One region of the Marinobacter panjinensis genome, then DNA from elsewhere that is predicted to be linked to it. Evidence: predicted binding sites of a transcription regulator. Region 1 holds the regulator's gene; the other holds the start of a gene.
The links. The regulator sigma-54, encoded in region 1, starts transcription at its own class of promoters, with help from an activator protein. The targets are predictions, from matches to a motif close to ANTGGCATNNANNTTGCTNT.
Positions count from the first base shown of each region.

Region 2: the regulator sigma-54 is predicted to act here: its motif matches at 2,487-2,506, upstream of FDP08_RS14295 (circularly permuted type 2 ATP-grasp protein).

Region 1 covers NZ_SZYH01000001.1:1,362,584-1,366,963, reverse strand. The annotation lists gene rapZ (RNase adapter RapZ) at 1-703, opposite strand, end outside; gene ptsN (PTS IIA-like nitrogen regulatory protein PtsN) at 732-1,202, opposite strand; gene hpf (ribosome hibernation promoting factor) at 1,299-1,607, opposite strand; gene FDP08_RS06160 (RNA polymerase factor sigma-54) at 1,637-3,166, opposite strand; gene lptB (LPS export ABC transporter ATP-binding protein) at 3,286-4,011, opposite strand; gene lptA (lipopolysaccharide transport periplasmic protein LptA) at 3,989-4,380, opposite strand, start outside.
Region 2 covers NZ_SZYH01000001.1:3,123,123-3,127,502, forward strand. The annotation lists gene FDP08_RS14285 (transglutaminase family protein) at 1-47, opposite strand, end outside; gene FDP08_RS14290 (alpha-E domain-containing protein) at 44-982, opposite strand; gene FDP08_RS14295 (circularly permuted type 2 ATP-grasp protein) at 976-2,409, opposite strand; gene FDP08_RS14300 (ammonium transporter) at 2,622-3,830, opposite strand; gene FDP08_RS14305 (YkvA family protein) at 3,993-4,380, opposite strand, start outside.

The DNA.
Region 1 (4,380 bases):
AGGTTTCCAGGAAGCTGGTCAGATCGTCCACCATTTTCCGGCTCAGGGGTTCCTTTTCCAGGAAGTCGATAACAGGCTGGTCGGTGCCTACGAATTTTCGCAGGCTGGTGTCCCAGTAGGGATTGGGCAAACAGCGGACATCGAACACATAATCCGAGTCCAGCGGCACCCCGTGCTTGAAGCCGAAAGACTGGAACAATAGCGCCAGTTCCTGCTCACGTCGCCCGGCCACCCGCTGCTTGACCATGTCCCTCAGTTCGTACATGGACAGCCCGGTGGTATCGATATAAAGGTCGGCCAGTTTCGACAGGGGTTCCAGCAGCTTTTTCTCGTTGCCGATGGCTTCGCGCAGTGAGGTCCTGTCGTCGCTCAGAGGATGCTTGCGCCGTGTGGCGTGAAATCGCTGGAGCAGGGACTGTTCATCGGCGTCCAGGTAAATGACCTCGATGGTCACGCCGGTATCCTGCAGGCTGCGGTAGATGTCTTCAAAGTTACTGAGCTCGCCGGACAGATTGCGTGCGTCGATGCTCACCGCCATCTTGCCCAGCCGGCCCGGTGAGCTCTGGGTGGTGGCTTCCCGCGTCAGGGGGAAGAGCAACCCGATGGGCAGGTTGTCGATGCAATAGAAACCCAGGTCCTCCAGCACGTGCAGGGCGGTACTTTTACCGGAGCCTGACCGGCCGCTGACGATGATCAGTTTCATAACCCATTCACCTCGAATCCGGAGCGGCTCAGTTTCCTTCGGCCGTCATCCGGCGATAGAGAGAGTCCGCATCGGTACATTGGCGGAGTTGATCGCAGAATGCCCGTACATTGAACTTTTCGGCCAGCTGGCTCAGCAGTTCAAGGTGTTCACTGGTCGCTTCCTTGGGAACAATCAGGGCAAACACCAGGTCTACCGGCTGGTTGTCGATGGCATCGAAGGCCACGCCTTCTTCCAGGGTCAGCAATACCCCCACAACGTGATCGAGCCCTTCCAGGCGACAGTGGGGAATGGCGATACCCTGGCCAATACCCGTGCTCCCCAGTCGCTCCCGGGCAACGAGGTTGTTGAATATCGCGGTATCACTGAGCGACGGATCATGTTGCTGGATCTGCTCCGCAATGGTTTCCATAACCCGCTTCTTGCTGGAGGCGGGCATCCTGCAAAGGGCCAGCTCCGGCGCGAGTATGTTCTCGATAGTCAGGGATGTGTCGGTCATGAATCGACTGCAGTTCCGTAAAAAAAGGCTGCGGCAGCTTTTGTAACGAAGCCGGCGCCGCAGCTCGATTAACTGTTATGCACCAAACAGGTCGCCCTAGCGGGCTCCGTTTCCGTGCATCCGGTCAACGTTCTTTTCCTTGTGCTTAAGGATCTGCCTGTCCAGCTTGTCCACCAGAGCATCAATGGCGGCATACATATCGCTGTTTTCGGCCTTTGCGTGAATCTCACCACCTATCACGTGTAGCGTAGCTTCCGCCATCTGGCGCACTTTTTCCACCTCAAGGGTGACCTGGCAGTTGCTGATGTGGTCAAAGTGACGCTCAAGCTTGTCAAACTTGCCTGTTACATAATCTTTCAGTGCGGGAGTCAATTCTACGTGATGGCCTGAAATATTGAGTTGCATAGGCTTCTCCTGTTATCGGATGTTTACTACTACACCAGTCGCTTTCTTTCGTTGGACGGAGGAATGTGCATTGCCTCACGGTACTTGGCCACGGTTCGTCTCGCTACCTTGATACCCTGTTCTCCTAGCATGGCTGCAATTTTACTGTCGCTCAATGGCTTTTTCGGGGTTTCCGTTGCAATCAGTTTCTTGATCATCGCCCGGATTGCCGTAGAGGAACATTCTCCGCCCTCGTCAGTGCTGACATGGCTGGAGAAAAAATACTTGAGTTCAAATATGCCACGCGGCGTGTGCATGTATTTCTGGGTGGTCACCCTGGAAATGGTCGACTCATGCATTTCCACCGCCTGGGCAATGTCCGACAGGATCAGTGGCTTCATGTATTCCTCGCCATGATCCAGGAATCCTTGCTGGTGCTCGACAATTCGCGTGGCTACCTTGAGCAGAGTCTCGTTACGGCTTTGCAGGCTCTTGATAAACCATTTCGCTTCCTGCAGCTGGTCTCGCAGGTAAGTGTTGTCGGCACTGCTGTCCGCACGCTTTATAAGTGAAGCATAGCTGGCATTGACACGAATGCGCGGTGCAATTTCCGGATTCAGCTCTACCCGCCAGCGTTCGTTGTGCTTGCGCACGATCACGTCCGGGATGACGTAGTCTGGTTCGGCCTGGTCGAGGGTATCGCCCGGGCGCGGATTCAGCCCGGTAATGAGGGCCAGAACGTCCCGCAACTGATCTTCCTTCAGGCGGCTGCGGCGCAGCAGTTGTGCGTAATCACGATTGCCCAGCAGGTTAATGTAGTGGGTGATCACCAGCCGTGCCTGGGCGAGCCACGGGGTATCCGGTGGCAGCTGGTTCAACTGGATCAGCAGACATTCCTGAAGATTCCGGGCGAAGACACCAGGCGGATCGAAATGCTGCAACCGGTGAAGTACGGCTTCCACCTCATCCATTTCAAGCGGGTCTTCATCAGACTCGTCCATCATCCCCGAATGGATTTCTTCCAGCGGAGAGGTAAGGTATCCGTGATTATCAACCGCATCCATCAGCGCGTGGGCGATGGCCTGGTCCCGTTCGCTCAGGGGCGTCAGGTTCAGTTGCCACTCCAGGTGATCGTGCAGGGTTTCCGTAGGCGAGTTGCGAGTTTCAAAATCGTTGTCGTTTTCATCGTCGTTACGGGCCGATGACGCGGGTGCCGACTGGTAGATGTCGTCCCAGGCTGTGTCGACCGGAAGGTCATCGGGGATGGTGTCGGGACTGTCGGTCTCTGACGACCAGTCAGGCCCGTTTTCGGATTCATCCCAGTCTGAAGACGATTCGGAGGCGGTGTTTGACTCTTCTGTCGATGAGGCTTCGGCGGCGGTGTCGTTCTCGTTTTCCGTGGATTCCGGATTCTGGTTATCGTCGTCTTCCGAGGTTTCCAGCATGGGGTTGGATTCCAGCGCCTGCTGGATTTCCTGCTGGAGGTCGAGGGTGGAGAGCTGCAGTAGCCTGATAGCCTGTTGCAGCTGGGGCGTCATGGTCAGGCTTTGACCCAGCTTTAACTGTAATGAGGCTTTCATAACCATAGTTCAGGATCCGTCACTCGGTCGCTCTCGGCCTTTCCGGGGAGTTGGGGTTGCATAAAAACTCTTTGTATGCTGGCAACTTGCCGTGCCAAGCAAGTTCTTTGCCGAGTGTACTACAGGCGAAATTCATTGCCTAGATACACTTCCTTGACCTGCTGGTTGGCAAGAATGGCTTCCGAGTTGCCGGATGCGATGATATGGCCTCCGCTGACTATATAGGCGTTCTCACAGATGTCGAGTGTTTCCCTCACGTTGTGGTCGGTGATCAGCACGCCAATGCCCTTGTCCCGCAGGTGGCGGATAATGTGCTTGATGTCGCTCACCGAGATCGGGTCTACCCCCGCAAAGGGTTCATCCAGAAGAATAAATGCCGGCTCCATTGCCAGGGCCCGGGCGATTTCCACTCTCCGGCGCTCACCACCCGACAGCGCCATACCGGGGCTGTCGCGGATGTGGGTGATATGAAACTCTTCCAGCAACTCTTCCAGCTTGGCATCCCGTTGGCTGCGGTTAAGTTCGCGGCGGGTCTCCAGAATGGCCATGATGTTGTCACGTACGGTCAGTTTGCGGAACACCGACGCTTCCTGGGGCAGATAGCCGATACCCTTGCGGGCCCTGCCATGCATTGGTAGTGGCGTGATGTCCTGGTTGTCGATGGTGATCCGGCCATTGTCGGCGGGAACCAGCCCTACAATCATGTAAAAGCAGGTGGTCTTGCCGGCGCCGTTGGGGCCCAGGAGGCCGACAATTTCACCGCTGCGGATCTGCAGGGAAACGTCGATGACAACTTTCTTCTGCTTGTAGCTTTTTGCCAGGTTACTGGCTCTGAGAACTGCCATCGGTATCCTGTCTGTCGGGGTTGCTGGGAGAGTTGCTGGTTCTGTTGCGGGGTTGTATGACCATCTCCACACGGCCACTGCCTTCGCCCGCGTCAGCAGCGCCTTCGGCGGTAACAACGCGTTCGGCACTGTCGTAGTGGATAACATCCCCGCGGAACAGGTTACCGTCCTGCTCAATAACCGCCTCACGTTCGAAGGTGACCCGGTTTTCGGCGGCTGACCAGGTGATCGTCAGGGCGCGGGCATCTGTTTCTCCCTGTCCTTCCGTTGCTGGCTGCCGGTAATGAGCTGGCTGGCCGGTTGCTTCAATGCGGCTGACACCGCTCTCGTCCCGGTAAAGTACAACCTTGTCGGCGGTCAGGTTGGTCT
Region 2 (4,380 bases), 1.8 Mb from region 1:
GGCGCATCGTAGGTATAGGTTGTGTCGTGGCGGATGTTCAGTTTCATTGTTTCCACCCCATGTAGTCCTTCTGGATCTGGCCGGAAATGCGCTGGATGCGTTCCAGGAAGTCGGTCAGATATTCGTGCAGGCCTCGCTCTTCAATGTATTCCCGGTCGCCATAGTGGATGTTGGCATACAGGCTGGAGGCAAGGCGCCTGGCCCGGCGGGCATCACCACTCTGGATCTGCTCCAGCAGGCTCGCAATTTCCTGCAGGCACGCCCGCAGCGAGCGCGGTACATCCGGTTTGAGAATCAGCAGTTCTGCCACGTTCATGGGCTCGATGTTGTGGCCGTAGGTATGCTGGTAGGCCTCGAAGGCGGCCAGTGAGTGCAGCAGGGCGGTCCACTCGAAGAACGATTGCGTGGGGTGGCCTTCAAGGGATTTGGTGGCCATGTGATGGCGGATATCCAGAACCCTTGCGGTGGTGTCGGCCCGTTCGATAAAGGTACCCAGACGCAGAAAGTGGAAGGCATCGTTACGCAACAGGGTGCCGTAGGCAGCACCCCGGAACACGTGGGAGCGTTCCCGGGTCCAGTCGAACACCCGGCTAGCGTTGGACTCGGAGACGCCCTTGTGGCGCAGCTCCTTCAGTTCCATCCAGGCCAGATTGATGCTCTCCCACACGTCCGCTGAGAGATTACCCCGAATGTGCAAGGCGTTGTCCCGGGCGCTGCGTATAACGCTGAACACGCTGGCAGGATGGCGGTCGTCCAGAACCAGGAAATCGATCAGGTTCTGGGGCGTGATGTCGTTGTACAGTTCGTCGAACACCTCCCGGGTGCCAGTAACCAGCAGAGGCACGGATAGCTGCTCCTCACGGTCTTCCGGCACGTCAATCAGTGCCATGGTCAGGCTGACGTCCAGTAAACGGGCCTGGGTTTCGGCCCGCTCCAGATAGCGGGCCATCCAGAACAGACTTGATGCGGCGCGGCTCAGCATTCGTCGCCCTCCAGTACCCAGGTGTCTTTGGTGCCGCCGCCCTGGGACGAGTTCACCACCAGTGATCCAGCTTTCAGTGCCACCCGCGTCAGGCCACCGGGCACCATCTGTACCTTTTTGCCTGAGAGCACAAAGGGCCGCAGGTCCAGGTGTCGGGGTGCCACGCCTTCATCCACAAAAGTGGGACAAGTGGACAGGCTCAGGGTGGGCTGGGCGATGTAGTTTTCAGGCCGGGCTTTCAGCAGGCTGCGGAAGTGGCTGAGTTCCTTCTTGCTGGCCCTGGGGCCAATCAGCATGCCGTAGCCGCCCGCGCCCTGGGTTTCCTTGACCACCAGATCGGGAAGGTTGTCCAGCACGTACTGCAGGTCCTTGGGTTTGCGGCACTGCCAGGTGGGTACGTTCTTCAGGATGGGTTCTTCCCCCAGGTAGAAGCGGATCATGTCCGGCACGTAGGGGTAGATGGACTTGTCGTCTGCCACGCCGGTGCCCATGGCATTGGCCAAAACCACGTTACCGCTGCGGTAGGCCGCATACAGGCCTGGCACGCCGAGCATGGAGTCGGGATTACCGGCCAGGGGGTCGAGGAAATCATCGTCAATCCGTCGGTAAATCACGTCCACCTGCTGGGGGCCGATGGTGGTCTTCATGTAGACCTTGTTTTGGCGAATGAACAGATCGGCGCCTTCTACCAGTTCGATGCCCATCTGGCGTGCCAGGAAGGCGTGCTCGAAGTAGGCGCTGTTAAAACGCCCGGGGGTGAGCACCACTACCGTGGGGTTAGGCTTGAGGGAGGCGGCGCGAAGCGTTTCCCCGAGCAGTGCCGGGTAGTGCTCCACCGGCGCAACCGGCGCCTGGGCAAACAACTCCGGAAACAGTCGCATCATCATGCGGCGGTTTTCCAGCATGTAGGACACACCACTGGGGCAGCGCAGGTTGTCTTCCAGCACATAGAAATCACCGTCGTTATGGCGGATCAGGTCTATGCCGGCGATGTGGGAATAGAGGTTCCTGGGCAGTTTCAGGTTCTGCATGCCGGGCTGGTACTGGGGGTTGGCAAACACCTGTTCAGCGTTGATGACCCCGGCGCGGATAATGTCGAAATCGTGGTAGATGTCGAACAGGAAGCGGTTCAGGGCCTGAACCCGCTGTCTTAGCCCGGCCTGCATCCGCTGCCAGTCGGTGGCAGAAATCACGCGGGGAATCAGGTCAAAGGGGATCAGGCGGTCGGCGCCCTGGTCTTCGCCATACACGTTAAAGGTGATGCCCAGGCGCTGGAAAAGCACGTCCGCCTCGCGGCGTTTCTCGGCGAGCAGGTCCTCGTCGGACTTGATCAGCCAGTCTTCCAGCATCCGGCAACTGGGCCGTACCCGGTTATCTTCGTCGAACAGCTCGTCGTAAATACCCTCGGGTGGGGTTTGTATCAGCATAACCATGACCCTCTCCTGAACACGCCCTCCACCGGATGTGAAGAGTCGGTATCCAGCCGTTCCCATTCAAAAAAGGAATAGCAAAAGCCAGGCCACTCTGGCGCCGGAAGTGCGGTTTTGGCCAGGGCGGGCTATTTAAGAAAAGGCCAGGAGGGAGAATGTGTCAATAAAAGATACTGTCAGCCGCCCCTATGGCGGCTGACAGCCAGGGCTTATTCCAGCGATGTCGCACCAATGCGGTGAATGCTGACGTCTGCACCGTTGAATTCTTCTTCATCGGTCAGGCGCAGCCCGGAGATGGCGCTGACGATGCCGTAGACGATCAGGCCGCCGACAAAGGCCACGACAACGCCGGCAACCGCGCCAATGATCTGGGACATCAGGCTGACGCCACCCAGGCCACCAAAGGCTTCCTGGCCGAAGATGCCGGCTGCAACAGCACCCCAGACACCACAAACACCGTGCAGGGGCCAGACACCCAGTACGTCGTCCAGGCGTTCGATTTTGTCCTGGGCCCATTCAAACATGTAGACGAAGATCGCACCGGCAATACCCCCGGTGATCAGTGCACCAACCGGGTGCATCAGGTCCGAGCCGGCGCATACGGCCACCAGGCCGGCGAGCGGCCCGTTGTGGATAAAACCCGGGTCCTTACGGCCCACCAGCATGGCTATCAGCACGCCACCGACCATGGCCATCAGGCTGTTTACCGCCACCAGGCCGCTGATGCCATCCAGGGTCTGGGCCGACATCACGTTAAAGCCGAACCAGCCCACGGTAAGAATCCAGGCGCCGAGGGCGAGGAAGGGAATATTGGAGGGCGCAAAGGCCACCACCCGGCCGTTGCGATAGCGTCCGTTGCGCGCTCCTAACAGCAATACCGCAGCCAGGGCAATCCAGCCACCGACAGCGTGCACGACAACGGAGCCGGCAAAGTCGTGGAATGCTGCACCAAACTGGTTCTCCAGCCAGGCCTGGAAGCCGTAATTGCCGTTCCAGATCATGCCTTCAAAGAAGGGATACACGAACGCCACAATCAGCCCGGAGGCGATCAGCATCGGGTAAAATTTTGCGCGCTCGGCAATGCCGCCGGAAACAATGGCGGGTATGGCAGCGGCGAAGGTCATCAGGAAGAAGAACTTGACCAGGTCGTAGCCGTTGGCGGCTGTCAGCTCTGTGGCGCTGGCCATGAAGTGGCTGCCATAGGCGATGTAGTAACCGATAAAGAAATAGGCAACGGCGGAGATGCCGAAATCCGTCATGATCTTCACCAGGGCATTTACCTGGTTCTTGTGGCGCACGGTACCCACTTCCAGGAAGGCGAAGCCGGCGTGCATGGCCAGTACCATAATGGCACCGATAAGAATGAAGAGGGTGTTGGCGCTTTCGGTCAGAGTATGTACTGCACTCGTGATATCCACGGGTTGGTTGCTCCTGGTTGTGCATTGATAGCGTGCACAACAAGCAAGGAGTGTTCCGTTTTGATGCAATGCCAGGAAGGGTAACAGATTAGGGGAAATTTCCGCCCGATATAAGTGCGCCCGGCGGAAGAATCGTGGTCGCCGGCGCCCTGATATTGTGCGTTATTGGTGGTCTTGCACTATTGTGGTGGGCCCCTGCTCGGATTGCTCCGACCAGGCAGCGTAACGAAGCAGGTCCGATTCCACGAAGGCCAGGCAAGCGGCCACGACACCGGCGTCGTCCAGGAAGCCAATCCCCAGAAGCAGGTCCGGAATCAGGTCCAGGGGGTTAAGTACATAGATAAGAGCCCCGGCGATGGCTGCAATGCTTTTCCACGGTACGTTCCGGTAATTCCCCTGCCAATAGTCACCGACCATGGAAAACATCAGGCGGACATCGGTGCCGAAACGGCGCAGCTTGCCGCTTTTTCTCACCTTCTCCTCGATAGCCTTCTGACGGCGAAGCAGATCGGCAAGGTCATCGCGGCGAACCTTGGCGGCCTCGGTATCC